2 regions of the Paenibacillus sp. sgz302114 genome follow, and region 2 is predicted to be linked to the other one. Evidence: riboswitches for the same ligand, from Rfam matches in the RefSeq annotation. Region 2 holds a riboswitch; the other holds the start of a gene.
The links. Region 2 has a riboswitch for S-adenosylmethionine ahead of AC0LWF_RS15355 (hypothetical protein). Riboswitches for the same ligand answer to the same signal wherever they lie in the genome.
Positions count from the first base shown of each region.

Region 1: linked by a shared signal. The riboswitch ahead of metA (homoserine O-acetyltransferase MetA) and the one ahead of AC0LWF_RS15355 (hypothetical protein) in region 2 are both predicted to bind S-adenosylmethionine.

Region 1 covers NZ_JBVYOI010000002.1:189,307-205,048, forward strand. Annotated here, with positions in the region: gene thrS (threonine--tRNA ligase) at 1-1,562, opposite strand, end outside; gene AC0LWF_RS05920 (putative sporulation protein YtxC) at 2,000-2,998, opposite strand; gene AC0LWF_RS05925 (GGDEF domain-containing protein) at 3,303-4,424, shown strand; gene mqnC (cyclic dehypoxanthinyl futalosine synthase) at 4,484-5,620, opposite strand; gene AC0LWF_RS05935 (trans-sulfuration enzyme family protein) at 5,803-6,960, opposite strand; gene AC0LWF_RS05940 (PLP-dependent transferase) at 6,968-8,128, opposite strand; gene metA (homoserine O-acetyltransferase MetA) at 8,175-9,092, opposite strand; SAM riboswitch class I at 9,197-9,305, opposite strand; gene corA (magnesium/cobalt transporter CorA) at 9,836-10,777, shown strand; gene AC0LWF_RS05955 (LysE family translocator) at 10,872-11,513, shown strand; gene AC0LWF_RS05960 (metal-dependent hydrolase) at 11,536-12,183, opposite strand; gene AC0LWF_RS05965 (MFS transporter) at 12,261-13,535, opposite strand; gene AC0LWF_RS05970 (LysR family transcriptional regulator) at 13,746-14,648, shown strand; gene AC0LWF_RS05975 (histidinol-phosphatase) at 14,673-15,482, shown strand; gene AC0LWF_RS05980 (EamA family transporter) at 15,633-15,742, shown strand, end outside.
Region 2 covers NZ_JBVYOI010000005.1:187,087-202,828, forward strand. Annotated here, with positions in the region: gene AC0LWF_RS15320 (GH116 family glycosyl-hydrolase) at 1-363, shown strand, start outside; gene AC0LWF_RS15325 (GH116 family glycosyl-hydrolase) at 414-2,879, shown strand; gene AC0LWF_RS15330 (nucleotidyltransferase domain-containing protein) at 2,899-3,726, shown strand; gene AC0LWF_RS15335 (GrpB family protein) at 3,825-4,376, shown strand; gene AC0LWF_RS15340 (AraC family transcriptional regulator) at 4,400-5,218, opposite strand; gene AC0LWF_RS15345 (phytanoyl-CoA dioxygenase family protein) at 5,403-6,179, shown strand; gene AC0LWF_RS15350 (Gfo/Idh/MocA family protein) at 6,204-7,493, shown strand; SAM riboswitch class I at 7,527-7,656, shown strand; gene AC0LWF_RS15355 (hypothetical protein) at 7,769-8,212, shown strand; gene AC0LWF_RS15360 (glycerol-3-phosphate responsive antiterminator) at 8,425-9,024, shown strand; gene AC0LWF_RS15365 (HAD-IIA family hydrolase) at 9,148-9,984, shown strand; gene AC0LWF_RS15370 (2-phosphosulfolactate phosphatase) at 10,011-10,721, shown strand; gene AC0LWF_RS15375 (alkaline phosphatase family protein) at 10,718-12,037, shown strand; gene AC0LWF_RS15380 (BadF/BadG/BcrA/BcrD ATPase family protein) at 12,327-13,307, shown strand; gene AC0LWF_RS15385 (sugar isomerase domain-containing protein) at 13,309-14,046, shown strand; gene AC0LWF_RS15390 (protein O-GlcNAcase) at 14,043-15,692, shown strand; gene AC0LWF_RS15395 (ABC transporter substrate-binding protein) at 15,716-15,742, shown strand, end outside.

The sequences.
Region 1 (15,742 bases), on a different contig from region 2:
CCGCGGTGGATAACGACAGGACGGTGCTTCTTGCCATCGTCGCCGATGTATTCAAGCTCGAAGCGCTCTGGAAGCAGGAAGTCGAGCTGCGCAGTCGAGAGCGTCTCTTCTTTGCCAAGCGCTGTCTTAATCTGCACGTCTAGCTTCGGTCCGTAGAACGCCGCTTCGCCTTCTGCTTCGAAGAATGGCAAGCCCAGCTCTTCAACAACTTCACGCAGCATACGCTGGGACATTTCCCACATCTCGTCGTTCTGGAAGTACTTCTCTGTATCCTTAGGATCGCGGTACGACAAGCGGAAACGGTAATCCTTGATGCCGAAATCATCGTACACTTGACGGATCAAGTTGACAACGCGCGCGAACTCATCCTTGATTTGATCCGGACGGCAGAAAATATGCGCATCGTTCAGCGTCATCGCACGAACACGGTGCAAGCCAGTGAGCGCGCCGGACATTTCATAACGGTGCATCGTGCCAAGCTCCGCCACACGAATCGGCAGATCGCGGTACGAACGCATATCGCTCTTGAACACCATCATATGGTGAGGGCAGTTCATTGGACGAAGAACTAGCTCCTCGTTATCGAGCGCCATCTTAGGGAACATGTCCTCGCTGTAGTGCTCCCAGTGACCGCTCGTTTTGTATAACTCAACGTTCGCAAGAACCGGCGTATATACGTGCTGGTAGCCCAGACGCTCCTCGAGGTCTACGATGTAACGTTCCATCGTTCTGCGCAGACGCGCGCCGTTCGGCAGCCAGAGCGGCAAGCCTTGACCCACTTCGCGGGAGAACGTAAACATCTTCAGCTCGCGGCCGAGCTTACGGTGATCGCGCTTCTTCGCTTCCTCCAGGAAGTGCAGATGCTCATCGAGCTGCGCTTTCTTAGGGAACGCCGTTCCGTAGATACGCTGCAGCATTTTGTTCTTGGAATCGCCTCTCCAGTATGCGCCGGCTACGCTGAGCAGCTTGAACGCTTTGATGCGGCCAGTCGACGGCAAATGCGGTCCGCGGCAAAGGTCGAAGAACTCGCCTTGGTCGTACATTGTAATTTGCGCCTCAGCGGGCAGGTCGCGGATCAGCTCCAGCTTGAGCGGATCATTGATCTCCGTGAAAATTGCGATCGCTTCCTCACGGCTAACGACACGGCGGCGAATCGGCAAGTCTTCTTTGATGATCCGCTCCATTTCCTTCTCGATCTTCACAAGATCTTCAGGAGTCAGCGATTGCTCCATATCGATATCATAGTAGAAGCCATCTTCGATAACAGGACCGATACCAAGCTTCACGTTGTTGCCGCCAAACAGACGCTTGATCGCTTGTGCCATCAAGTGCGCTGTACTGTGACGGTATACTTCAAGACCGTCAGCGGAATCCAATGTTACGATCTCGAGGGCAGCATCGTTCTCAAGCGGTGTATAGACATCCACCACTTTACCGTCTACTTTACCTGCGATAGCGTTCTTTCTCAGTCCAGTGCTGATCGAGCCTGCAACATCTTCAATTGTTGCGCCTTGCTCGTACTCGCGAACTGCGCCGTCCGGCAGTTTTACTTGAATTGCCATCTCACATGTCCTCCTTGTTTTACGCGGCGTGCTTATAAACCGCATGGTTGTGCTTCATTCTAACCAATCAATGCGGTTGCAGCCCAATAAAAAAAGCACGCATCCCGCGAAGGGACGAGTGCTTGTCATAGACCCGTGGTTCCACCCTAGTTCAATCAGCGCTTCATTGCCTCAAGCCGCCGATCCTTGTAGATGTTCTGTAACGGGAACAGCCCGGCGCAGCTTACTACCGTTCATCCTTGTGTCAAGAGAGCGGGTTCAACAGCACAGCTACAAAGGGGTATATCGCTACTGCAGCATAAGGAAATTTCAGCCAATGTTTCCTCTCTCTGGGACGTGCGGGCAAGCGATACATGTCTTTGTCAATGCTTTTACATGTGAATTATTATAATGCGTCGCTTAAGCCTTCGTCAAGCCCAGTCCAGTGTCTTACTAACTCACGGAATAACATTGCGAACGCGTTTCTCCTTGGCATTCTCAGTCATACCGGCAATAGGTTGACCTTGCTCGTCAAAATAGAGGTTGCAGTGCCCGCAGGTGCAGCACAGTCTCACCCTATGTTCAAATATCGTCTCCAGCGTGCGCATTACCGGAAGCTCTGGCTGGCGAGTGTGGATAACGATCTGCTGCGGCGACACCGTAATGAGCGTGCTCACGATCATATCTTCCATGTTCATCTCGGACTCAAGCATCTCCGCAACGATTCGGTCCGCCGGAACGGTATCGAGCAGCTGGAACTCGTGGTCATAAAGTACAAAGTCACTGCCGCCCTTATGCAGCACATGGACGATCGGCAGCTTCACTTCCTGCATCCGGACAAAATATTTCAGCAGCGAAATAAACTCCTGATATTGCTTATCCATTACATATTCATCGACGGCATAAGCGACGACTTCCTTGAGCTCTTGCCAATACGGAGCTAAGCGGAAGGTGACGAAGCCGTCAAGGTGAATCCGGGTATTGCTAATGAGGAACTGCTCCACCTCTTCGGAAACTTTGTTTAAACGCCGCTCTCGATCCGTCCTCAGCATTGCAGTGTCGGTATCATCGGCTTGAACGGCAGGCACTTGAGCGCCATACAGTATATTTTGACAATACCGCTCAAGCAGCTCGATCTCCTTGCTCTCTTCATAATGGAACTGCTTGCGAATAATGGCCTTAAGCAGCATCGGCTCCAGCTCTTGCATGATGAAATGTCCGATGGCGACTGCTGCTTCCCGATAAACTACCGGACCGTCTACAGCCAAATTGAACATAGGCAGCTGAGCATGGCATTGGATCTCCATGGTTTCATATTCGGGCCTTGTAAGGCGCACAGCATCTAACTTGGTATTGCTATTGTTATGTAAGCCGGCGAATTGTTCACTCATACATTGATGCAACAGATCAATCGCTTCATTTGAAGCCGAAAGCAAAGTAACAGTAAAGAGTTCCATAAGCACACTCCTAACTTTTTTAGCGATGAAATCGGAAGCAGGAAACAGGGAAACATTGTCTGTAGATTGTCTGTAGAAGACTGGTCAAGGGACGAAATCGCATCTATTGAGCCGCTCATACTAACGGCAATATTGGAGCTTGAAGGGCTGCGAGTAAGCTTTTGCGAGCTTCCTTAACAGTATATGGCTCAGCAAAAGCATATATACGATGTAGGCTCTACCTGCACTGGATAGGGATTGGAATGAAAGGGGAATCGTGGTATATTTATTTCCAAATGAAGCTGCAAAAGCCGGAGTGAAACCTATGGATTACGAGTCAATTAATTACAATAGATACCGTTGGAATCGTATGCTGCTGAATGGCTTCTGGTCCATTCTCGTCATTACGATCATTCTTGAAAGCTTGTACTGCACCGTCTCAGAATTACCAACAATGCAATTCATCATTGAATATATGGTCAGACCATCCGCGCTGCTGCTTGGCATTCTGCTCATGGCCGAGCTCGGGCTTCGTTTATATAACGGACGATATCAGGATTATATCGTCATCCTAACTTCAACGTTGATCGCCTTCACAATCGTTTATATCCACAACTCCATCAATTACTTGATACTGGCGTTGTTTTTGCCCATTATGGTGTCCATCTTCTACTTTCAAATCAAGAAGCTGCTCTTCGCTCTTTGTAATACATTAGCATCGATGTACATCATGTATGGCACGAATTACTTCGCCAATAACGACATTTCAATTGTCGGTCTCATCACGATTACAGTCATGTTCTGCGCCTTCACCCTCATCGCATGGGGGATTCAAAGCCGCGGCATGGAGCTGCTCAGCCATCTGAAATCTAATTTCGAACGGAATCAGGAGCTGCTCGTCAAGACGATCTGGATGGACAAGCTCGCCAAGACCGACGCGCTAACCGGTCTGTACAACCATATGACCTTTCATGAGTTTTTCGAGAAGCTGATCGATCAGCACGAACGCTACGGCCTCGCACTGCAGCTGGCCATTATCGATATCGACAACTTCAAGCATGTGAATGACAGGTACGGCCATCGTGCCGCCGATGCCATTCTAAGGTCCGTATCGGAGCTCCTCCGGAGCAAGTCGCGCGTGAACGACTTCGTCGCCCGTTACGGAGGCGAGGAGTTTGCCGTCCTGTTTACGGATCAATCGAGCAAAGAATCGCTAACTGTCGTCGAGCTTATCCGTGAATCTTTATCCAAGCTGCCGCAGCAATCGCTCGGCGGCGAGCCGATTACAGTCAGCGTCGGCTTCGCTGAATATACGACCGGCGAAGGCAAAGAACACTTCTTCAATCGAGTCGATACCGCGCTCTATAAAGCGAAGAACAGCGGCAAGAATCGCACGGTCATCTCGGCAGACCCGCCGCATGAGACCGGCGAGAGTCAGCTCGCTTAATAGCTATCAAACATAAAAAAAGCTTCCCCGGCCGGGGAAGCTTTTCATTATTTATTCCATTAGTTCTGCATCACGAAGTCGTTCGCTGCGTGCTCGGACTCGCTGTACACTTTGAGGATGTCATACTTCGTATTGCGCTGAGCAGGAATTTTGCCTGTTTCGCGAATAAGGCGAAGAATGGATTCGATGTTTACTTTATGCGTCGTGCCCGCTGCCGACACGACGTTCTCTTCAATCATCGTGCTGCCGAAGTCATTGCAGCCGTAAGACAACGACAACTTACCAACCTCTGGTCCCATCGTTACCCACGACGATTGGAAGTTATCAATATTATCGAGCGTAATGCGGCTGATCGCGAGCGTCTTCAAGTACTCCTCAGGCGTCGCTTTCTCCCGCTTCATGTTCGTATTCTCCGGTTGGAATGTCCACGGAATGAACGCGAGGAAGCCCTTGGAGTTGTAACCATTCGCAATGCACTCATCCTGCGCATCACGTACACGGAGAAGGTGAAGCGCTCGCTCTTCCATTTCCTCGCCGAAGCCGATAACCATCGTCGCCGTCGTGTTCATGCCGACACGGTGAGCCGTCTTCATGACATCCATCCAGTCGGTCCAAGAACCCTTCAGACGGCTGATCTTCCGTCTTGTCCGGTCATCGAGAATTTCACCGCCGCCGCCTGGAAGCGAGTCAAGGCCTGCTTGGTTCAGTTCGCGCATGACCTGTTCCAATGTTAAACCATCAGATACAGCTACCATCTTATGAATCTCCGCAGGGGAGAAGGAATGCATCGTAATGCCTGGATAATGCTGCTTGATCTTGCGCAGCAGATCCGTGTAGTACGTGAACGGCAGGTTCGGGTTCACGCCGCCTTGCATCAGAATTTCCGTACCGCCAACGTCCATCGTTTCTTTGATCTTCTGCAAGATCACCTCATCCGGCAGCACGTAGCCTTCCGCCGATCCCGGAGCGCGATAGAAAGCGCAGAAACGGCAATACACGTCACATACGTTTGTATAGTTAATGTTGCGTCCTACTACGAATGTCGTGATCGGATCAGGATGATGCCTTAGCATCAGCTGATTCGCCACATGGCCCATTTTCTCAATTTCCTCGGATTCAAATAGCGTTACTACGTCTTCGAGCCCGAGTCGTTCTCCTTGCAGTGCCCTGTCTAAAATACGATCTACTTGTTGCACGAGGGAGACCTCCTTCTCTATCCACTTTTCACTTTTTCCGTACCCAGTAAGGTTTCAACTTATACTACCACAAACGATTCACTTACGTCATTTCGCGACTGCCCGCGTAAAGCCAAGCCTAAACGGCGAAAAACGCGGCTAGTCCGCTAGGACTGCCGCGTATCGCTCTATTTGCGCTTAAATTAGCCTTTGAGCGCTTGTTCGAGATCTGCAATGAGATCGTCAATATCTTCGAGACCGACCGAATACCGCAGCAAGCCGTCCGTAATTCCGCGTTCATGGCGTACTTCACGCGGCATTGCCGCATGCGACATCATCGCCGGGTATGACAAAATACTTTCAACAGCGCCAAGACTTACCGCAACGAGCGGCAGCGTCACACGGTTCAATACCGCTTTCGCACGGTCCCCGTCACCAACGTCGAAGGAAACGACAGCGCCATAGCCTTTGGACTGCTTCTCATGAATTTCGCGTCCTGGATGATCCTTAAGCCCAGGGTAGAAGACGCGGGTAATATCCGAGCGGCTTTCGAGCCACTCCGCCAGCTTGCGCGCGCTCTTCTCGCTGTGCTCCATACGCGCTTGCAGCGTCTTCATGCCGCGCATCAAGAGCCATGACTCCTGCGCGCCGAGGACGGTGCCCAGCCCGTTCTGAAGCTGCTTCAGCCGCTTGCCAAGGCTTTCCGTTGCGACAACGGCAAGTCCTGCGAGCACGTCGCTGTGGCCGCCGAGGAACTTCGTCGCGCTGTGCAGCACGATGTCTACGCCAAGCTCGATCGGACGCTGATGGTACGGCGTCATGAACGTATTATCGAGCAGCGAAATGAGCTCATTCTCTTTCGCCCATGCTGCAATTGTAGCGATATCCGTAATCTTAAGCGTCGGATTCGACGGCGTCTCAATGAAGACCGCCTTCGTATTCGGCTTCAGCGCAGCCTTCACCGCTTCGAAATTCGTCATGTCTACGAATGTCGATTCAATGCCGAGGCGGTTCAACACCGTCGTCAGCAAGCGGTACGTGCCGCCGTATACGTCTTCTGTCACGATGACGTGATCTCCTGTGGAGAAGAGCAAGAACGCCGTCGAGATTGCCGCCATGCCGGAAGCGAACGCAAAGCCGCGCACGCCGCCTTCGAGCAGCGTGATATAATCCTCAAGCGCTTGACGCGTCGGGTTGCCGGAACGGCTGTAATCATGCGTCGGCGGGTTATGAATATCATGATGATGGAACGTCGATGCCTGATAGATCGGAACGCTAGAGGCACCTGTCGTTTCGTCTATTTCAGAGCCGAAATGAATCAGCTTCGTCGCAAATTTCTTCTCTTGGTTGTTGTCTGCCATCGTGTTCTTATGCCTCCCCAAGCTCGCGCTTTGCTGCTTCGAATGCTTGCGCCAAGTCTGCAATGATGTCATCGGCATGCTCGATACCCACTGAGAAACGAAGCAGACGGTCGTCAACGCCGATCTTCTGGCGAATTTCGATTGGAATATCCGCATGGGTCTGAACCGCCGGATAAGTCATCAGCGATTCAACGCCGCCAAGGCTCTCTGCGAATGCGATTAGCTTGATGTGGCGCAGAATCGGCTCCACGTAAGCAGCATTCTTCAGACGGAACGAGAAGATGCCTGTATTGCCGGAGGATTGGCGGTTCTGCACCTCATGGCCTGGGTGATGCGGCAGCGCCGGATAGTACACATCATCAATCGCTTCATGCGTCAGCAGCCAGTTAGCAACCGCCGTTGCATTCGCTTGATGGCGCTCCATCCGCAGCGCGAGCGTCTTCATGCCGCGCATTAAGAGCCAGGAATCCTGAGGGCCAAGCACCGCACCGAGCGAGTTATGCAGGAAAGCCATCTGAGCCGACAGCTCCTTGCCTTTCGTTACGATCAAGCCAGCCAGCACATCGTTGTGGCCGCCAAGATATTTGGTCGCGCTATGCACGATAATGTCTGCGCCAAGCTCGATTGGGCGTTGGAAGAACGGAGTGAGGAGCGTGTTGTCAACGATCGACAGCAGCCCTTTGGATTTGGCCCAAGCGCATACGCGCTCAAGGTCCGTAATCATCATGAGCGGATTCGTCGGCGTCTCGATCAGAATCGCTTTTGTCGCAGGCGTACACAGCTCGCTAAGTCCATCAATGTCATTCGTGTCTACATAAGATGCGGTTACGCCGAAACGGCTCATGATTTTCTCAAGCAGACGGTATGTACCGCCATATAGATCAAGGGAAACCAGTAGATGGTCACCTTGGCTAAATAACGAGAATACAGTCGTCAGCGCAGCCATGCCGCTGCTGCAGGCAAAGCCCGCGTCGCCGGATTCGAGCTCAGCCGCAGCTTCTTCCAGCACCGTCCGTGTCGGGCTCTTCGTACGTGCATAATCGAAGCCCGTGCTTTCGCCAAGCCGCGGGTGACGGAAGGCCGTCGCTTGATACACCGGGAAGCTGACTGCTCCGGTAACAGGTTCTTTAATGGATCCAATTTGCGCTAAACGGCTTTCAATTTTCATCTGATTATGACTTCCTCTCACCGATTATTGTTGAATATTCACTTGATTAAATGCCTGCTCCAAGATCATACGGAGTTTGCTGATAAACATAATAATTCAGCCAGTTCGAGAACAACAGGTTCGCGTGTGCTCTCCACGTGGACAGCGGCTGGCGCGAAGGATCATTATTAGGGTAATAGTTTTTCGGCAAGGCGATGTCCATCCCTTTTGCAACATCCCGGTCATATTCGTACTTCAGCGAGGACGGATCATATTCCGAATGGCCTGTGACGAAAATTTGCTTCCCGTTCTTGGATGCTGCAAGGTAGATACCCGCTTCATCGGAAACCGAAAGAATCTCCAGATCATCCACAGCAGCGACGTCCTCATAGCGCACCCCTGTATGGCGGGATTGCGGAACGAGGAACATCTCGTCAAATCCGCGAACAAGCGGCACATTCCTCTTCTCGACCGTGTGCGGGAAGACGCCGAACATTTTCTCATCGAGATCATATTTCTGGATGCCGTAATGGTGGTACAGTCCTGCTTGTGCGCCCCAACAGATATGGAAAGTCGAGGTCACTTTGCGAGCGGACCAGTCCATAATGTCCTTCAGCTCTTCCCAGTAGTTCACTTCTTCAAAAGAAAGCGTCTCGACCGGGGCACCGGTGATGATCATGCCATCGTAGTATTCATGCTTGATATCTTCAAACGTCTTGTAGAACGACTCCAGATGCTCGCTCGACGTGTTCTTCGACGTATGTGTCTTCGGATGCAGCAGCACAACTTCCACCTGAAGCGGCGTATTCCCGATGAGGCGAAGCAGCTGCGTCTCTGTCGTTTCCTTCGTAGGCATGAGGTTTAGTATCGCAATGCGCAGTGGACGAATATCTTGATGGTAAGCGACCGACTCATCCATGAGGAAGATGTTCTCATTCGTTAAAATATCTTTCGCCGGCAGTTGGTCTGGCACTTTAATTGGCATATTACTCTCTCCTGTTCTGTTATCGTATCTCTCGAAGAAGGAGCGCTAATCGAAAAAAGCCCCTCTCTGACAGAGAGGGGCATAAATTGGTAAAGTTCATGCGCCTCTCATCTCTCAGAAACTGAATCGTTTCCGCAAGAATTAGCACCGTGCGTTTTCACGCCGGTTGCCGGGCTTCATCGGGCTAGTCCCTCCGCCTGCTCTTGATAAGAAAGCTTGCTTATTCGGTTATGGTCATTCTTAACTCATACTTTAAATGATTCGCGTTTCCGCGTCAAGAAGCACACCTGAAATCATGGGCTAAACCCGCGTAACCACAGGCTTTTCCCGGCATATGGTATTACGTAGAGCGCTCCGTTACTTTGTGCTTGTATGGAAAGACATTGTCGGAGTATACTAGACAAGAATTGCGCTGATTTCCAAGGTTTTTGGAGCTTTCGCTCACTTGGAATCGCGTGAATTTTTCTCATTTACTAACTAAACGTGTTTAAAGGGGTGTTTACGATTATGGAAGGCGACCCGTGGCCTGCGGACAACCGCATTGATAACCAGCATAGAGGACATAAGCGCACCGGACCGAACAACAAGCCTTCCATATTCGCACCTGCACCCCTGCCGTTATTCACGATACATTATTCGTAGCAGGCTTTTGGCGATCATGGTTTGCTTGGCGCTCGCGCCCGTTCTATTCCTCTTGCCGGTATCCGGGAATGTGTAACATCGTTATGAGAGGAGGAACGCGGATGAAAATTCGTCTCGTAAACCAAGGTGTGTTTACACCGATCGAAGACATTGAGCAAGCTGTCTACCCGCCGAACGAAGGCTTCTATTGGATCGACGCGGATGTGGATGATCTTGCTGTGCTTCAGCCGATCTTCGCTTTGCATGAACTGGCCGTCGAGGACTGTTTGAGCGAGGAGGAGCAACGGCCGAAGATTGAGATTCATGAGCATGAAGGCCATTATTTTATCGTTATTAACAGCATCCGATTTGATGATGAAGAAATTTTCCTGCGTGCCTTGAATATTTTCTTGGGGCGTCATTATATAATTACCGTTACGAAGCAGAAGATTAACGAACTGCGTGCGTTGAAGCCGATTCTGCTGGAGGAGCAGGTCAGCCGTCCTGACCGGTTCCTGTATCACCTTGTCGATCTTGTCGTCGACAACTACTTCCTCGTTGGCGATCGAATTGAAGCGCGTATCGAGAGCTTGGAGGAAGACATTCTGGTGCACACGAAGAAGTCGCATCTGAATGAGATCATCGGTCTTCGAAGCGAGATTCTGTGGCTGAAGAAAGTACTTGGCCCGCAGAAGGAATTGATCGCGAAGCTCAATAAGAAGGATCTGAAGCTCATTGATGACGAGCTGCAGAAGTACTTCAGCGACATCTACGAGAACGCCGTAAAGATTGCCGAGACATTCGATACGTACCGCGACCTGATGGGCAACTTACGAGAGGCATATCAGTCCTCCGTCGCGAACCGCGCGAACGAAATCATGCGCGTGTTTACGGCACTGACGACGATATTCATGCCTCTGACCTTCATTACAGGCATTTACGGGATGAACTTTGACTATATCCCCGGACTCCATCTGCACGGCGGCTCCTATTTGCTGCTATCGTTCATGCTATTCCTGGGGTTCGGCATGTTCTATATTTTCCGCAAGAAGGATTGGCTGTAACAGCTATTGCAACAAAGAGGCTCTCCCGGGTCGCAATTGCCGCCTGGGGAGCCTCTTCGCTTATACATACGAGATTGGAGTTGTTAGTTGTAGTATGGTGCTCGCACTCGCATTTATCAAAGGTTTTCTATTCTCACTATCGCTCTGCTTCGACCTTGGCATCGTCAATGTCGCCATGATTAAGACCGGGCTGGAGAAAGGGTTCAAGCGCTCCTTCATGCTCGGCTTCGGCTCCTGCTTCGGCGACCTGACGTATTTGCTGCTGGCGCTGCTTGGCGTGACTATTATTTTTCAAATTCCGCTCGTCAAATGGGTTCTTTGGATTGGCGGCACGATCGTGCTCTCCTATCTCACGTTCCAGATGATTCGCAAAACGATCAAACCCGATCCGATCCAGATCAGCGGCGATGAAGACAGCAGCCGTGCAAACAAGAAGGAATTCGCATGGGGTCTTGGTCTTGCGCTCTCTTCCCCGACCGTCATCATTTGGTTCGCTGTTGCTGCGGGTCCGATTCTTGCGAGCTTGAACGTTCACTCTGCAGGACCTATGGCTGCATTCATCATCGGCTTCTTCGCAGCAGGACTTGCCTGGTCGACATTCATCGCCATCGTATCCGGCATCTCGCACAAGCGGGCAAGCACAGGCTTCGTTCGCGCCGTATCGCTGCTCTCCGCACTGATCTTCCTGATTCTTGCGATAAAAGTGTTCATCGACGGCTATCATTCCTTGCTCTAATAGCCCCTGCGATCTGTCTCTCTTATAGAAACGGTACCTTGAACGTTTTCTTAGTCAGCGGATACAGCCATTTGACGCCGCTCGGCGTTAATGTATCCGCGACAAGATGCGAAACATACCCGCCAATTGCGGTGTAGGCAACCCCTGGAATGCCGAGCTGCTGCTCCAAGCTCCATCCGATCGCTCCCCATGCCATAACTGCCCACACCGTATGAGTAAGGCCTCGATGATTCAGCCATGGCACCCACGCAATGAATAAACCCAGTCCCATCAGCCAGTTCATTTGAGTCGTGAAACCGGTGTACAGCAGAATACCGCCAATTGCGCTGACGAGCGCATTGCGGATCGCTCCAGTGCGAGACAATAAGCCGAGCAGTAGAACTGCAGCCGCCCCCGCCGTGAAGAGCGGATAGAAGATCCCTCGCGCCGCATACATATACACCGCGCTTCCGGCCAGCAGCAAGCCGCCCCATAGCAGAAGCTCCCGAATGAGCTTCGCCGCTTTGCTCAGCTTCCCGCTGAGCATGCTCGTGCCGTCTAGATCTGCGGCGAGTGCGGAGAATGCTGCAACGACCAGAAAGACGGCCGCATTCTTCGGAGTTATCGGATGAGTTGCAGCACCCACTACCCCGATGGCGATTCCGATCGCCAGATGTGTTGTTCCTTTCATACTTGCCTCCTGAATCGTATGTCTGAGGTGAACCAGCTGCAGCCGCCCTTTTTTAGCGGAGCAGCCCGGGACGCTTCCTACTTGATTGGTTCCAGCGCAACGGCTTCTTCGCGCCCCTTCTCGATATTCACATAAGCGAGCAGTATGATACCGATGATGAAGAACGCCAGCAGCGCGAGAATGCCGAGCCGGCTCGAGCCGGTAATGCTGCCAACGATAGAGAACACGGCTGGTCCCGCCACCGCAGCGAATTTGCTCGATAAGCTTAGGAAACCGAAGAACTCCGCTGTTTTCGAAGGCGGAACTAGCGTTGCATAGAGCGATCTGGCCGTTGCTTGGCTTCCGCCTTGAACGACACCGACCATTACCGCAAGCAAGTAGAAGTGAAGCGCGCTTTCCATGAAAAATCCAAGTATAACGATAATGACATAGACAAACAAGGAGCTATAGAGCGATTTCTTAATGCCTAGGCGAGCGGCAACTTTTATAAAGAGCAGCGTGCATGGGTATCCGACAAACTGTGTAATGAGCAGCGCAGCGATCAAATCGCTTGTCTCAATGCCAATGCCAGCTCCATAAATCGTCGCCATGACGATGACCGTGTTGATTCCGTCATTGAAGAACCAGAACGAAGCCATATATTTGAGCAGCTCCGGATAGGACTTTAGTGTGCGAATCGTCGCACCAATGCGCTGCATGCCTCTTTGAATCGCATCTCCGACACCTGCAGCTGTTCCTTGAGGCGTTTCCTTGACATTCCTCATGATCGGCAGTGAAAACACAATCCACCAAATACCAACAGTGACGAACACAATTTGTGTGGCGACCGTTTTGCTCGGAAAGCCGAGCTTCTCCCAGCCTTCTATCATCACGAGATTAATGAGCAGCAGCAGCCCGCCGCCCAAATATCCCATCGCATACCCTTTATTGCTTACCGTGTTGAGCGTGTCCGGCGTCGACACTTCCGTAATAAGCCCATCATAGAACGTGTTGGACGCAGCGAACCCGATTGTCCCAATAACAACGAGAATCGACGCGAACAGCCAGTCATCCTCGCCGACCAGCCCCATCGCAGCCGTCGCAAGTGCACCGATAGCCATGAAGATGGATAGAAACCTTACTTTGGAGCCTGCAAAATCTGCAATTGCGCCCAGAACCGGACATAGCAGCGCTACGAAGATCATCGCGATCGTCTGTGTATACCCCCAGTAGTTCTCAGCCGTATTGCCTTCCAGATTCGCACCAGCCACCGTTTTGTAGAAGACGGGCATTACCGCAGCCATCACAGTCGTGGCAAACGCCGAATTGGCCCAATCGTACATAATCCAACTGCGTACGGCCTTCGTGTTCATCGTCAATTCGCTCCTTTTTAAGGGCTCTTTAATGGGGCTTCTTCTGGACAACAACACCTTTCGACAGGTGGAGGGGTATATCCTGCTTTATTCCTTTAAAGCTGCAAATCACACTCGTATTTCGGTCTTTTTTTGCTGTCCGCCTATTTTTCCGATATACTTAAATCACTGTGATAAAAATCTTTAATCACTAAGGAGGGATTCGATTCCGTGAACATTAACCAGCTCGAAACATTGCTAACGATCTCACGAACGATGAGCTTTCGTAAAGCGGGTGAACTGCTTAACTTAACGCAGCCGGCTGTATCCGCACAAGTCAAAAGCCTCGAGGATGAGTTTAAAACGGTGCTAATCGATCGGAATCAGCCTGTCACCTTAACCGACCGTGGTCAGGTCTTTCTCGAGCATGCCGAAAAAATATTAGCCATCGTTGAGGATCTGAAGCAGAAGCTGTCCGATCTGAGCCAAACACCGCAGGGCCATATCGTGCTCGGAACAACATCTTCCATCGCCATTCAGATTTTGCCGCGCGTATTGTCGTATTTTCAGAACCAGTTCCCGCTGATCAAAACAACGATCCACTCCATGCCCTCTTCCGGCGTTATGACCAGCGTAGAGAACGGCACCGTAGACATCGGCATCACTTATCTGTCGGAGCGCAATCCGAATCTAGAGTCTTCAATTCTGTACTATGACACGTATGAGCTCGTCGTAGCGCCTGAGCATCCGATGGCCCATTTGAAGCATACTACAGTAGAATCATTGAAGGACATTCCCATGATTATGCTGTCTCCGGATACATTAGGACGAAGATTTCTCGATCAAATTTTCCGTAAATTCAACCTGCAGCCGAACATCGTCATGGAGCTCTCGAGCAGCGAGGAAGTGAAACGGATGGTTGAGATCAATCTCGGCGCAGCCGTTGTTTCCAAGCTGTCGATTGACAACGAAGTCCGTCTAGGCACGCTGAACCGTATTAAAGTGAATGAGTTCGACATGAGTCATCCGGTCGGCCTTGTCTATAAGTCAGGGCGGTACATCAACTCTGCCATGCAGCAATTTCTTAGCGATTTGAAAGGGATGCCTGAGGACCAGTTCATTAGCAGTGAATGATTGTTATCCAAGGAGGGATTTCATTTGAAATTCGATCTACATACCCATCATTTCAGATGTGGACATGCGGACGGCAATATTGAGGATTACATAAAGGCCGGCATTCGTGAAGGTCTCGGCGTTATTGGGATATCCGATCATTCCCCTTACTTTGGCAGCAAGCTCGATCATGAGAATCCCGGCATCACAATGGCGAAGAGCGAGTTCGCCCAATATGTAGATGAGGTCCTGCAATTGAAGGCGAAGTACGAAGGAAAAATTGACGTACTGCTTGGCGTCGAGTCAGACTTCTTCCCCGAGCATGCGAAGCTGTATGGCGACATCTTTGCCGGGTATCCATTCGATTATATTATCGGGTCTGTTCATCGTTCAGGCGGGGTGAGCATCTTTAACCGCAACCGCTGGAAAGGAAAATCGAGTGCCCAGCAAGTGGAGCAAAAGCGCGAGTATTACGATCTCATCGCGCAATCCGCTCGCAGCGGCATGTTCCAAATTCTCGGCCACATTGATGCGATGAAAGGCTATTATCCGGCTTTCTCGGCTATTAATACGGATGATGCGATTGATGCTACGTTGCAAGCAATCGCCGAGAGCAGCGTATCTATTGAGATCAACACCTCCGGCTCAACGAAAGATGTCGGCGGCTGGTACCCTTCCGACGCGATATTGGAGCGTGCTCTGCATTATGGCGTATCCGTAACGTTCGGCTCTGATGCGCACCGCCCTAGCCGGGTCGGCGATGAATGGGAGCTTGTTGCGAAGCGGCTCAAGGAAATCGGCTTTAAAGAGTGGGTGTATTACAAGAAGAAGCAACCGGTCATCGTGGCATTATAAAAAAAAAGTGGACCTGCAAGCGCAGGTCCGAATTTATATGATTAAAAAAGGGGGTCTTGTTTATTATAGTACCCCCTAATTGTAATGGGCGCGTAACAGGAATATTTCAATTGTGTAACAAATTTTTTTAGATGAAGTTGGTGGCGAGCGATGTGGTTTGCAGCAGCCGTCGGCAGCGCCGTCCTCTTCGGACTGGCGGGCTGGTGGATGAAAGTGTCCCAAATGCAGAGCGGTTCGTCCGCCTATCTGCTGCTGGGGCT
Region 2 (15,742 bases):
AATTACGTCAGATCGATGGCTTCCTATTCGTTACTGCTTGCGCTATGCGGCTTTGAATACGACTCGCTGCAAGGGCATATCGGCTTCAGTCCGAAGTTAAACGCCGAGAAGTTCAGCAGCTTCTGGTCGCTAAATCAGGGCTGGGGCAATTTCGAGCATGCGAACGGGTCGATCCGATTGGAAGTGAACTATGGACAGCTGCAGCTGAACAGCTTCAGCAGCGATCTTCTCCAAGGCAAGAAATCGTACGAAGTGTTCGTCAATGGCGATCCGATCCCGGCATCGCGCAGCGGCAATGTGATCCGCTTCAATGAAGGGCAGTCGCTAGCATCCGGCAGCGTGCTCGCCATCGTGCTGCATTAATAGAAGGATAAGCTTAGGCTTGCGACAAATCCATGAAGGAGTGAAGTGTGATGGTTAATGCTTCTCAAACGCTCGCATCGCAATCCTCTCGAACAACCGTTTACCCGGCGGAGGCGACAGAGGCCGCTTTCCTGCTAGGCGGGATCGGTACCGGCAATATCTCCATTGGGAGCAGAGGAGAGTTTAGAGATTGGGAGATTTTTAACAGGCCAGGCAAAGGCGTGCATATGCCGAATACGTACTTCGCGATTTGGGCGAAGACGGAGAGCGGCAGCCCGGTTGCGAAGGTGCTTGAAGCACGCTTGCCGCAGCCGCATAGTCTCTCGCACGGCTATCATCCGATAACAGGAGCCGGTCTTCCACGGATGAAGGGGTCCTCCCTTCGCGGCGAATATCCGATCATGCAGGTCGATTTCGAAGATGACGCTTTGCCGGTACAGGTGTCCTTGGAGGCCTTCACGCCGTTCATTCCGCTGCAAGTGGATGATTCAAGCATTCCAGGCGCTTATTTAACATACCGGGTAACGAATACATCCGATGAACCGGTAGACGTTACGATTGCCGGATCCATTCTCAATCCGATTGGCGGGCTGGAGTACGACAAGTTCGGCAATTTGAACATGAAGAACGCCGGGGACAATTTCAACGAGTTCCGCCAGGAGGGAGATTGCTCGGGTCTTGTTCTCGGGACGAACAAGTTCGCTGCGGATGACCTCCAGTACGGTACGCTTGCCCTCATGACGACGAATCCGCATGTTACCTGCAAGCGAACTTGGCTCCGCGGCGCATGGTATGATTTCTTGCAGGAATTTTGGGACGATTTCGCGGAGGACGGCAGGCTGAATGATCTCGGATACGATACGCCTTCGGAGAGCGGGCGTACGGTTACCGGCTCGATCGGCGCTTACGAGACGCTGGCCCCCGGAGAGACCAAAGCGTTCGCGTTTGTACTCGCATGGCATTTCCCTAACCGGATCAACGGCTGGAATGCGCATATTTGCGTAAAGGAAGAGGGCAGACAGACGACGCAGAATTATTATGCGGGTCAGTTTGACAGCGCATGGGCCGCCGCATCCCATCTTGTAGCGGAGCGAGCGCGGCTTGAGAGTGGTACCAAAGCGTTCCATCAAGCGCTGTTCGGAAGCACGCTCCCCGTTCCGGTGCTTGAAGCCCTGTCGGGCAATATGACGGTGCTGAGAAGCACGACTTGCTTCCGGCTAATCGATGGACGGTTCTATGGCTATGAGGGCTGCTTTGACGACGCCGGCAGCTGTGACGGAACATGCACGCATGTGTGGAACTATGCGCAGACGGTTGCTTTCCTCTTCCCGGAGCTCGAGCGGAATATGAGGCGGACGGAGTTTCTGACTGAAGTGAACGAGAACGGGAAAATGAATTTCCGTGCGTTCCAAATGTTCGATGCGCAGTGGAGCTGGAACGGACAGCCGGCGCCTGCTGCGGCCGACGGTCAGATGGGAACGATCATGCGTGCGTATAGGGAATGGAAGCTAAGCGGCGATGACGATTTTCTTCGGGAGCTGTGGCCTTCCATCAAGAAGACGCTGGACTATGGGCCGGAGCATTGGGATACGGACGGAGACCTTGTATTCGACGGCATCCAGCATAACACCTATGACATCGAGTTCTATGGACCGAATCCGCTGACAGGCATCTTCTTCCTTGGCGCGCTTCGCGCGGCTTCCGAAATGGCGGCTTATTTGGGCGAGGACGAGACGGCAGCTCAATATTCGGACGCATTCGAGAAGAGCTCGAAACGGCTGGATGAGCTGACGTGGGACGGCGAGTACTACGTGCAGCGATTGGATGACGTGAATGCGCATAAGTATCAGCATGGCATTGGTTGTCTGTCCGATCAGCTGCTCGGGCAGCAGCTGGCTCATCTGTACGGACTTGGCTACTTGCTGCCTAAGGAGCGGGTACAAAGCGCGATTCACGCGGTTTTCAAGTATAACTTTAAAACGGATTTCAACGATCACGTCAACTGCCAACGAACCTATACCCTGAACGATGAACAGGGCTTGGTGCTGTGTTCTTGGCCGAATGGCGGCCGTCCGAAGCTTCCTTTCGTCTACTCGGACGAGGTTTGGACAGGAATCGAATACCATGTAGCCACTCATCTCATTTATGAAGGCTTTATTGAAGAGGGGCTTCAGCTTGTAAAGGCGGTGCGGGACCGTCATGACGGCTACCGCCGCAGCCCTTGGAACGAAGTGGAGTGCGGTCATCATTATGCAAGATCGATGTCGAGCTGGGGATTGCTGATTGCGCTGAGCGGCTTTGAATTTGATATGAGCTATGGCGTCATTAAGTTTGCTCCTGTCGTCAATCAAGCCGAATATACCAGCTTCTGGAGCACGGGGCGTGCTTGGGGAACCTATAGCCAGAAGCTGAATGAGCTTACAGGCGAATATGATATCAACGTCGACGTGCTTGCTGGCGATGCCTCGAATATTAGAGTATTGGCTTGCGGCAAGGAATTAATTATTAACGGTTAGAGGTGAGCTTCTGGACACCATGCAGCTTCTTGAAGAAATCGTAAGCCGGCTTCGCTCCGTTCCAGGCATCGAGGGCATCGTCTTAGGCGGTTCGCGCGCTCGGGGAACGCATACCGAGAGCTCGGATATCGATATCGGGATCTATTACGCCCCTGATCATCCAGTGGACACGAATGCATTGGCTGCGGTCGCGGCCGAGCTTGATGATCTCGGTAGAAGCGACATCATCACGCCGATTGGCGAGTGGGGGCCGTGGATTAACGGCGGAGGGTGGCTGAAGATCCGGTCACTGCCTGTTGATTTGCTATATCGGGATTTGGAGCAGGTCAAGACAGTTGTGGAGGACTGCCTGCAAGGGCGCCTGTCCGTTCATTATCAGCCAGGCCATCCGCATGCCTTCTGCAGCGCGATCTATATGGGGGAGGCGGCGATATGCAAGCCGTTATGGGATCCGAATGGACGTGTTCAAGCGTTGAAGGCATTATGCGCGACATACCCTGATGCACTGCGTGATGCGTTCATTGCCAAGTTCATGTGGGAAGCGGATTTCTCGGCCGGTAACGCATGTAAAGGGATTAGCCGAAGCGATGTCTCCTATGTGGCCGGTCATGTGTTTCGCGCCGTGAGCTGCTTAACCCAAGTGTTGTTTGCGATAAACCGGACGTACCTTCTGAATGAGAAAGGAGCGGTGGCTGCATGCGCCGCTTTCCTTTCTACGCCTGAGGGCTTCGAGGAAAGAGTTCGCCGCTGCTATGCGCTGCTATCGCAAGTAAGCAGCCTGGAAGCGGCAGTCGATGAGCTTCAAGCCTTGATCAGCGATACGGAGAGCTTGATCAGCCGCCGCTGATGTTATAAATACGAAGAAAGCCGCTGTTTACACTGTGCCACTAGGCTTGGTGGGAACGGCGGCTTTTTGAATACTTGGTTGGAAGGGGCTGATGCGGGGTGACTAAAGAACAGAACAAGGCCGAAGAAACCGAAGTTAGAGTAGTGCCGTTTGACCCCAATTGGTTCGTTTTATTTACTGAAGAAGCACACAAATTAAGAAGTGCAATTTCTGATATCGTTATTTCTATTGAACACTTCGGCAGCACTTCCGTACATGGGCTGGATGCTAAGCCTATTGTCGATATCCTGGTAGGGACACAATCTGCTGTTAGTCTGAAGGACGTTCATATTGAAGCTCTTGCGCTGTTAAACTATGAATTTTTAGGAGAAGACGGACGAAGGCCTGGTCGATTTTTCTTCCGAAAAAGAGGGGGAAATAACTTTAATGCAAGCTTTGTACCATTTGATGGCGACTTGTGGAGAGATAATTTAGTATTGCGTGATTATTTGCGTACACATCCCGAAGAAGTTTGTCGCTATGCTGCAACTAAGAAAGCTGCGGCACAAGCATCACCCAATAGCTTATTGGGATATCAGAACCATAAGCGCACTTTTGTCGAGGGAATGAAAGAACGCGCGCGAGTGTGGCACAATAATTCTGGTCAATAGATGCCAGCTATTATATGAAGATACTAATTCAACCGTGAATATGTTTGACGATAGGATCGAGGTGAAACGCCGTAATGCTTCTTAAACGTTTTTGAAAAATGGAATTCATCGTAAAAATGAAGCGTAGCTGCAATTTCTTTTACAGATAAATTAGTCGATTCCAATGAAGCTTTGGCAGATGCAAGCTTGAGTTCCAGCATGTATTGGGCAGGGGACTTTCCGGTCATCTCACGAAACTGCGAGAAGAATGCGGTACGAGATAAGCCGCTGTTGTTCGTAATGTAATCTTCACTCCGGAACGGCCCGCCAATGTTGCGATGCATTTGAAACAGGACTCTTCTCATTTCGGGATTGCTAGTCATTATTGTTGTCTGTTCTCCGGCAAATATAAGCAACAGCTCTTGAAGAGCAAGATTGGCAGCGTAATCGTAACCAATAGATTGAATAATGAGGGTATCAATGAGGCGTTCGCATAATCGAATGGCCTCATTTATTTTGGTGGTTGCAATTCGTTGTAGGGTGGGAAGGCCTAAGTGATGGATCATATCAAGCTGGTCAAAATGAAGAAAATAAAACTTCCAGTCATCTTCCGCACATTCATACGAGCAGGGAGTAGCCGCTTTTACAAATAGTAGTGTTCCAGCTGTAAGCTCAATTGTTCCATCCCCTTGTACGAATTTACCTTTTCCTTCTAAGGTAATGAATAACCCAGGTGTGGATAGTCCTTGAGATTGAACGACTTGATAAGCGTTATTCGCCTGTACCTTCCAGATTGACTTGAATTGACATGGTGGCGGGGACGATAACACCGTTAACTGATAAGGGATATTCATATATGTCATCCTATTTTCAAACCCCTTTAATAGATTTGTCTCATGTTTTTGTACGATTATACATGTATTATTTACAGATTTCCATGGTGCTGGAGGTCGGATGATCTTAAAATGAGGCTAATCGGTTTGGAAAGGGGCAAGGAGAATGCAAGTTAAGGTGGGCAGTAGAGAGTTAGAGCTCGGAGGGCCTCATTTGACGGAGTTAAGGAGCTCCAATGATCTTCTTCATGATGTAGAAGCGCTTCGTAAGCGGTTGCAAGAAGACGGGTATTTGTTGTTGCGCGACTTTCATAACCGGGAAGATGTCATGCGTGCTCGCACGAGCATTTTGGAAAAAATGAACCGGATGGGAAAGCTGGAGCGAGACACGCTTCTTGAAGAAGGCATCATGGCCGATGGAAGCAAATCGATATTCATGGGTGGTACGAATGAAGACTTGCCTGAATTGCTCCATGTGCTGAACGGTGAACATGTGATGCGCTTTTTTGACAGACTGCTCGGCGAACAATCGATGACCTACCACTACAAGTGGCTGCGGGCCGTTGGCAAAGGCGATTTCACGGGCGCGCACTACGATATCATCTACATGGGCAGAGGAACTCATAATCTCTATACCGTCTGGTCCCCAATTGGAGATATTAATTATGCGATGGGAGGGCTTGCGATTTGCCTGAACTCTCATAACTTTGAAGATTTGAAGAGCACCTATGGAAAGAAAGACTCTGATCGCGATGGTGTCGGCCATTATACGGACGATCCTCTCGTCATTACGGAGAAATTCGGTGGGAAATGGGCGACGACCGAGTTCCGCGCCGGTGATGTACTTATATTCGGCATGTATCTGATGCACTGTTCGCTCGAGAATACGACTAACCATTATCGGTTGAGCGTTGACACTAGATATCAATCTGCTAGTGATAAAGTAGATGAGCGATGGATAGGCAAGAAGCCAAAGGGTCATTTTGCATAAATAAATACATTGGAGGAGAATAACATCACACAACTTACAGCTGTTTTAATCGGAGCAGGCGCTCGCGGAGTAGGCGCGTACGCTCAATTCGCTCTAGACTACCCTTATGAATTGAAATTCGTTGCGGTAGCCGAACCGGATCAGTATCGCCGTGAGAAGTTTGCACAGGATTATGAGATCCCGGCGGATCAATGCTATGAATCCTGGGAGCAGCTTCTAGAAGAGGATCAACTAGCAGACATTGCGCTTATCTGTACAATGGATAAGATGCATTATGAGCCAACTCTCAAGGCATTGAATAAGAAGTATCACGTACTGCTGGAGAAGCCGATGTCTCCGGACCCGCGAGAGTGCCTGGAGATGGAGCAAGCCGCACGAGATAATAACAGACTGCTCTCGATTTGCCACGTGCTGCGCTATACGCCATTCTGGCGTACTATTAAGCAGCTGCTGCAGGAAGGCCGCATCGGTGAGATCGCCTCCATCCAATTAAATGAAAATGTAGGCTACTGGCACATCGCACACAGCTTTGTGCGTGGCAATTGGAACAACTCGAACACGACAAGTCCGATGATTTTATCGAAATCATGTCACGATATGGATGTCTTGTCCTGGTTAATGGATCAGCCCTGCGTACGCGTAAACTCTTATGGCTCACTCATGCATTTCAATCTTGCGAATGCACCAGAAGGTTCCAGCGAACGTTGTCTCGATTGCAAGGTGGAATCAACTTGTCCATATTCAGCGCCGCGGTTCTATTTAAGCAAGGAGTATATGGGTTGGGCGCGCCACTTCACGCCTGAGCTAACGAAAGAAAATATTGTGAGAGGCTTGCGTGAAACCAATTATGGCCGTTGCGTTTATCGCAGCGATAATAACGTCGTAGACCACCAAGTGGTTGGCATGGAATTCGCGAACGGCGCGACCGCGATGTTTAGCATGTGCGGCTTTACATTTGATCAAGAACGCAGAATTCAAATCATGGGCACGCGAGGCGAGCTGCGCGGAGATGACAATACGATCACTTTGTATGATTTTCTAACGCACCAGAAAACCGAAATTACAATTCCGACACAAACAAGCGGTCATGGCGGTGGGGATGCCGGTATCGTCCGCAGCTTCTTAAACGATGTCCGGAACTACAGCTGTCAAGAGACATTGACATCGGCCTCGGCATCTGTGCGCAGTCATTTGATGGCATTCGCGGCGGAAGTGTCTCGTTTGGAGGGCGGCAAATCTATTGAACTGGAAGCTTTCGCGAGAGAATTATTACAGCGCGATGCGACGAAAGGGGTCGACTTACAGCTTCAGTAGGTGTATTATTGAAATAATTGAATATATGTAACTTTCTTATCAAGAGCAGGTGGAGGGACTAGCCCGATGAAACCCGGCAACCGACAAACCTTTGTTATACAAAGGAATGCACGGTGCTAATTCTTGCGGAAACGCTTTGCAAAGCGAATCTGGCAGATAAGAGTGAGGATATGACTGCGAATGAATGCTAATGACCTTTCTCTTACTTACAGAGAAGGTCATTTTTTTTGTTTTCATGTATGGAATTAACTTCGAAATGGGAGGAAAAGGACAATATGGCGATTATGATTCCTAACAAAGGTTCGGTTAATTTACAGAACTGCAGGATTACCCGGATAGAATGTTTCCGATTTGATCATAAGTTTAGAGAAAAGTTGCAGCTTCGAGAAGAGACGGATATTTCCGGATTAATTGCGATTTCCACAAATACGGGAGTAGTTGGTTTCAGGGAATTTGTGATTTCATCTAAAAGCCTAACGGGAGATTTGACGATGTGGGCAACACTTTTTCAGCGAATAAAAGGTTTGTCCTTGGTTGAAAGCATCAGCTACCCTCAATTAAAGCAAGACACATGGGGTCATGTTAGAGTGGAATTAATTGAATCGGTATTAATGGATATAATCGGAAAAATCAGCCTGGGCTTAAATGATAAAGAGTTTCGAGGAGCTTGGGATCGTGAATACTTATTTAATCATGCGCAAGAATACGTTTCTTTTTAAAACGGCAGTTTTGATAAGTTGCCTCTCATTGCTTTAATTGGTATTCCATTATTCGGTATAGGAGCTTACAAATAATCAAGCCACGATCCTGAAAAATTAATTGCACTTATGAAGCGGATGTAAAATCGGCGATTTCAAATCCGGCATGGATTGACAAGATTCAATTCCTAAGATAGGATTTGGGTGAAATCCTAATAGAAGAGGGCATAGCCATGCAACTATTACATAAGGTTGGAAGAAACCCCATTATAGCGGCTGTCCGAAGACCGGAAGAGCTTGCGGATGCTTTGAGTAGCCCAGTCGATAATGTTTTTTTTATGGGTGGCACCGTAACCGAGCTTGTACAGTCCGTTCGTTTGACGAAGGAGGCAGGCAAGGGAGCCTTTATTCACCTTGATTTGATTAAGGGTTTGTCTAGTACAGACCGTGAGAGCTTAGAATGGATTGCAAAGTATGCGGAAGCGGATGGTGTTATTTCTCCCAAGAGCCACATCATCAAGGAAGCGAAGCGATTCGGATTGTATGGTATTCTTCACCTGTTCATCATTGATACAGCTTCGCTCGAGAATGGTCTGAAGCTATGCCGGCAGATCGATCCTGACGGAATTGAATTGATGCCAGGCGTTATTGATAAAGTAATCCGCACGTTCTCGGAATCGCTGAATGATAAATTGATTATCGCCAGCGGTCTCATTCAAACCTGCGAAGAAGTGAATGCAGCTCTGGACGCAGGGGCGACTTCTTTGTCGGTAAGCAATAAAGAGCTTTGGAATATTACGTTCGACCAATTAAACGAATCCAGTTTACTATAAATTGATGTTCATCTGTTGGAGTGATGACGAAGAGAAAGCTCCCAACAATGAGGCCATGTCCTTACATGTGTCTTTTTGTTGGGAGCTTTTTGATTTTTATTCGATTAAGGAGGTGAGAATTGGATGGGCGTAAGTTTTACGAAGGGAAGCGAGCTGTTTGATCAGGTAAAGGCATTTTTTTTCGATCTGGATGGCTGCGTTTATTTTACGGAAACGCTGGCATCACGCGCTGACATTTTAGTAGAGAGGCTTAAGCAGGAAGGAAAGAAGGTTGGTTTTATTACCAACAATTCGCGGCTTAGAGCTCATGAAGTTAAGGTAAAGCTTCACAATCTGGGCTTAGATATTCCCTCTGAGCATATATTTACGGCTACCGACTATACGGGGCTCTACTTGAAGACGAAGTACGGCAATAAGCGCGTGAAATCCGTTGGCAGTGTTGGGCTGAGTGCCGCGTTAGCAGCAGCTGGACATGATCTGCTGCCACTCGATGCTGAGGAGCAGGCCGATATTGTCGTGGTTGGGCGGGATATTACGTTCTCCTACGCAACGTTGGAGAGAATTGCCAAAGAATTGGACCGCGGAGCTCTTCTTATTGGAGCTAACGCCGATGGCTGCCACCCTGGCAGCAGAGGGGAGCGAATACCGGAAACGGGCGCTCTGATTGCCGCGATCGAAGCGGTATCGGGCGGGAAAGCGGAGTATGTAGGGAAGCCTGAACCGCATTTGTTTCTTTACGGCATGCAAGCATTCGGCTGTAGCGAACGGGAAAGCGTGATGATCGGAGACAATTATGATACCGATATTACCGGTGGGAAACATGCAGGCATGCATACGGTATGGATCAGATCAGAGTATGCCAATACGGCTAGCCTTGCTAATCGTGCTTCTAATGACTGGCCGAAGGCGGATTATGTATATGCCACAATCGGGGAACTGTTGGATGGCCTTAATCTATAAAAATACAGAAAGGGCGTAGAGACCGCATGGATATTCAAATTCTTCACTATGTTGAAGGAGCAAGACAAGCACGTGGTTTGACCGTCATAATCGACGTGTTCCGGGCCTTTTCGGTAGCCTGCTACGTGACAGCGGGCGGAGTTCAGAACCTGCTGCCGGTCGGGAGCATGGATACTGCCTACCAGCTGAAGCAGGAGCATCCGGATTACATTCTGATTGGAGAGCGCGGGGGAGTGATTCAACCAGGCTTTGATTACGGAAACTCGCCGTTCTCCATTCAAGATGTCGACTTCAATGGCCGGACGGTCGTACATACGACTAGCGCGGGAACGCAAGGTATCGTCAACGCCGTGAATGCCGACGAGATTATTACGGGCAGCTTTGTCAACGCACAGGCCATTATTGACTACATTCGTTTGCGGAATCCGCAGCAGGTTTCTCTGGTCTGCATGGGATGGGGGGCTGTGGAAGAGGCCGACGAGGACATCTTGTTTGCGCAATATGTAAAGAACGAATTGGAAGGCAAGCCGAACGACTTCCAAGCGCTTGTCCATTATCTGCAGTTCGAGAGCAGAACAGGTAAATTTCTCGATACGGCAGATGCTTCCGCACCGCCGGAGGACTTTGACTTGTGCTTAAGTCTGAATCGGTTTCCTTTCGTGCTAAAGGCAGAGCCATATGGAGATTCATTGATCAGACTGAGCAAGCAAGGAGTTGTCGAAGGAGTGATCCTATGAGCCGGCGTGTACTCGTCATTGGAACAGACGGACTGCGTCCAGATCATGTGGATTTGATGCGGATGCCGACTTATGCAGCGCTGATCCAGCGAGGGACGTTATTGAATGCCTTCCAGGCTGCCTACCCAACAGAAACACGTGTCAGCATGACTACCTTGACTACAGGTGTGCTGCCTGGCCGCCACGGGGTCATCAGCAATCTGATGGTGGTGCCCGGCTTCGGCGACGACGGGTACCTCCAGACAGGCGACGACGGGGATCTGTTGGCCTATAAAGAGGCGATGCTAGAGCCATTCATTCTGGCTCCGACATTGGGAGACCGGCTGCATGCGCAGGGGTTAAAGCTAGCTGTATCTGCGTCAAGCTCCCCTGGAGCTTCGCTTCTATGGAACTTGAACCATCCGGAGCAAGTGATCAATCCATCATCGACCTATGGAATCGAACAGCTTCGGCAGCTGCATATCAAGCTCGGAGAAGTATGCCCGGAGGAGTCGCACGTGAAGCGGGAACGTGCTCTATGGGCGACGCGGGCGTTAACGGAGGTTCATTTGAAGAACCCCGAGAATCAAGCTATGGTTCTGTGGCTGTCCGAGCCGGACGCCAGCCAACACGACTATGGGCTCGGCTCGCCGGAAAGCCTAGAGGCATTGGAACTTATCGATGCATGTGTAGCAGAGGTGCTTAGAGCAATAGAACGGGAAGGGTTGACGGATGAGCTGGACCTATTCCTGATCAGCGACCACGGCCACTCGACGATTCAAGCTCAGGGCTCGCTGCAGGAGCATGTGCGAAAAGGCTGCGAGGAATTAGGCTTGGCGCAGCAATTCGCTGCAGCGGGCCATTATGTGTATGCCGCTCCCGATGGGACGGAGGAACCTTCGCTGCAGGATACAGCCGCGCTCATTGCTTGGCTGCAAGCGAAGTCGTGGTGCGAGCAGGTGTATGTAAGCTCTCCCGAATATAGGGATCTTCCCGGTGTGCTGCCGCTGGAGCTGCTGCTCGGACCGATTACGCATCGCCGCGCTCCTCTCTTCGCAATTCAGCCGGTATGGTCACACCAGCCGAATGAATACGGCGTGCCGGGGACGACGATGGCACTGACCTCCTCTACGTCCCTTCGCGCAAGCCATGGGACGAACAGCCCCTACGACCGGCATGCTTTCTGCCTCGCCGTCGGGAACAGCTTTCACCAGGGTGCTGTATCGGACATCCCTAGTGGCATCGTGGATATCGCCCCGACAGTTTGCTGGCTGATCGGCCTCCAAGAGGAGAGGAGCTTCGACGGCCGAGTGTTGCGGGAAGCGCTGCGCGATTAAAACAACAGATGATGGATTTGTTCTAGGGCTGTATGGCTTCTTACGGAGTCGTACGGCTCTTTTTATTAGCTGTCACTTGGACTTTACCGTGATTGAAACAGAAGAGATGACATAATTACCAAATTAAGATTGACTATGTCAAAAGGTGATAGATTTCCGTGATGCAGATGCGCATACAAAGATAGGATTTACCATCCTCCCTCAGTACCCCGTCACTTCAACCTGTTCTAAACTGAAGTCGTAACATATGATGCGTAAAGTTACCGGTTTTTTATAGGGGTGTAGTTGCATGTTAAGACAAGAAGTTTTTCTAGGCATTGACGGTGGTGGCACCCATTCGACCGCGATCGCAGTTGATAGGGAGGGAAATGTCTTAGCAAAGGTAATTGGCGAATCGATTAATTATTATGCTTTAGGGATGCAGCGAGCACGCCATCATCTTACGCAAATCATTGAACAGATCATGGAACAAATAAAAATTGATTTTTTTGATAGCGTTTACATCGGAAGCTCAGCGCTCAGCCAGGAAGCGTCACCTTCCATGATCGATGAGTTCACCGGAGGCATCATTAAGAGTAGAAGCGTTTATATGCATAGCGACTCCTATATTGCTTTGCTAGCTATGACGCTCGGCAGACCGGGAATTCTGATCATCAGCGGAACCGGATCGATGGGAATGGCAAAGGGATACACGGATGAACTCCTGACTATTGGGGGATGGGGACATTTACTCGGAGATTATGGAAGCGCCTATCATATCGCAATTGAGGGCATTCAAGCAGCTGTTCTAGCCGAGGATCGAATGGCGAAAGCCACGACATTACAGGAAGCGCTTAAAGGATATTACGCTGTAGGAGATCTTCAGGATCTTATTGATAAATTTTATAATCCTCCAGTAGAAAAGCACATTATTGCCGGTTTTGCTTCCGAGGTTGCGAAATGCGCCGAACAAGGAGATGAAGCTGCTCTGAAGCTAGTGAAGCAGGCCGCTCGCGATCTTGCGGCTCATGCGATCGAGCTTGAGAAACGATTGAACATCCGAGGCGTGCCCATTGGCGCGAGCGGAAGCGTATTTAGAAAAAACAGCACGATTTTCGAAGAATTCAAAGGTCTACTCAAGCGGCATTGTCCGCTATCTACGGTTCAGTTGATCGATTGCCCTCCGGAGTTTGGCGCAATCTTCGCTTGTTTTCACAAAGGGAACATCGTACTTGCGCCATCGATTCAAGAGCGCATGAAATTAACCTACGAAATGCTGAAGGAGGAGTAGAATGAACGCGGGTTTGCATTATATAGACGGCATATTAGAGCTTATCGGAACGTTGAAAGCAAAGGAACAAGACAATCTGAGTCAGGCTGCGAAGCTGATTGCCGATGCGATTGAGTCAGGTCGAACGTTACATGCGTTCGGAACGGGGCATTCCCATATGCTCGCAGAGGAATTGTTCTATCGGGCAGGCGGTCTTGCAAGCGTAAATCCGATATTGGAGGAAGGCTTGATGCTGCACCGAAATGCGGTGCAAAGCACGGATCTGGAGCGGTTGGAAGGGTTAGCTGCAGTGATCTTCAAGCAGCAAGCTGCGTGCTCTGGTGATGTCATCATCATTGCATCGAACTCAGGCAGAAACGCCGTCAATATTGAAATGGCACTAGAAGCCAAGGCTAGCGGCTTAAAGGTCATCGTCATTACGAGCCTCAAGCATGCTGAGGCAGCGTCGTCAAGGCACAGCAGCGGCAAGCGACTACATGAAGTAAGCGATGTCGTCATTGATAACCACGGCTGTATCGGTGATGCCTCGGTTAACATTCCGGGTTTGGGCATCAAAGTAGCTCCAACCTCTACGGTATCAGGAGCATTAATCGTGAATGCGATCGTCGCGGAAGTCGTCAATATCTTGTTGCAGCGCGAAGTAACGCCGGATTTATTCGCCAGCAGCAATATGGACAATGGGGATGAGCATAATCGTCGTCTCATCGATAAGTTTAAAGGAGTGATTCGGAGCTTATGACCACATATCCTTCCATCTCTTCAGTAGGAGAGAACGGCTCGGTAATTCGGGGCTGGTGTGACAGTAACGGGTTTTCGTATCTCGGAGATCAAGGAGGTGAAATTCATATTGCAGCCTCTCATTCAACGGATGCTAGATTTACCTATATCGAGGAAACAAATACGGTATCGGATGAGATTTATCAGTTGGAGGTATCAGGCGAGCCGCCACATTGCGAAGTGAAAATCACGTATTCGAGCGACCGTGGCTTAAGATTCGCTTTGAATGCGCTCGGTCAGATGAACAAGCGAGGAGAATGGCGGCAAGGCGCTAAGTACGATTACCCGCTGTTTGCTATCAGAGGCATCATCGAAGGATTCTATGGGCAACCCTGGAGTCAGGAGCAGCGGCTAAGCATGCTTCGCTTCATTGCTTCGAACAATATGAATACCTACGTGTACGGCCCGAAAGACGACGAGTATCATCGCGAGCGCTGGCAGGAGCTTTACGATAAAGAATCCTACGAAAGACTAGGTGCCGTTTTTTACGAGGCTGCTGCGCTAGGGCTCGACTTTTATTATTCCATTGCTCCAGGGCTCTCCATGCGTTATTCAAGCGAGGAACAATTTGCGTCGCTCGTCCGCAAGGTAAGTCAAATCCATGAGCTCGGCGTGAAGCACTTCTGTCTACTGCTCGATGACATTCCAGAGCATCTTCAACATCAAGAGGATATTGGGCGATTCAGCGATTTAGTTGAAGCACACGTTCAATTGGTCAATCGATTCTATGCGGAAATTATGAAGTGGGATGCTGGAATTCGCCTCGTTGTCTGCCCTACGCAATATTGGGGTAAGGGCAATGAACGTTATATTTCGCAGCTGGGAAGCCGGATACATCCAAGCATCGATCTCTTCTGGACAGGCCGCAATATCTGCTCCCCTGAAATTACGATTAGCGAAGCTGCCGTATTTACGCAAAGCACCCATCGCAAACCGCTTTATTGGGACAACTATCCGGTAAACGATGTGGAAATGACCGATGAGATGCATATCGGCCCGTACAGAGAAAGAGATCGTCATTTGTACCGATTCTCTCGCGGGGTTATCGCTAACGGGATGGAGTATGCCGAAAGCTCCAAAATTTCTTATGCCACGATCGCATCTTACTTATGGAACCCCGAGCAATACGATCCGGAAGAGAGCTGGCGCGATGCGCTGAGGGAGGTGGTCGGCTTTACGGATTTCGAGTACATGCTCCAATTCGCGGACAATGTAAGATACTCCTGTCTGTATCTCACAGACTCGCCGATGCTTGCCGCTGAATTGACTCGATTTAATTTTGCGTATTTTTATGGGGATCGGAAACTAGCAATCGATGAATTAGAGAGATTCGTAACGAAAATGAGCTTCGCTGCACATGCACTATTATCTGGAAATATGGAGAATCAAGATTTGCAGAAGGAGCTGCATCGCTGGCTTGTTAAATATTCGGCTGGCTGCGCGCTGCTGCAAGATTGCATCGACTATATTCGAAGTCAACATGCAGATGATTTTGTGAAAGTTCGCGATAATAACAAACGGTATCGCAGTGATCTGACATACGTTTTTGCCGATGTACTCTTTTCATTCTTGAACAAAGTGCTTGACCACTACTATACGACGAAATAACAAATTGAGAGGATGATTTACACATGAAAAAAGCAATCATTGGACTTGCA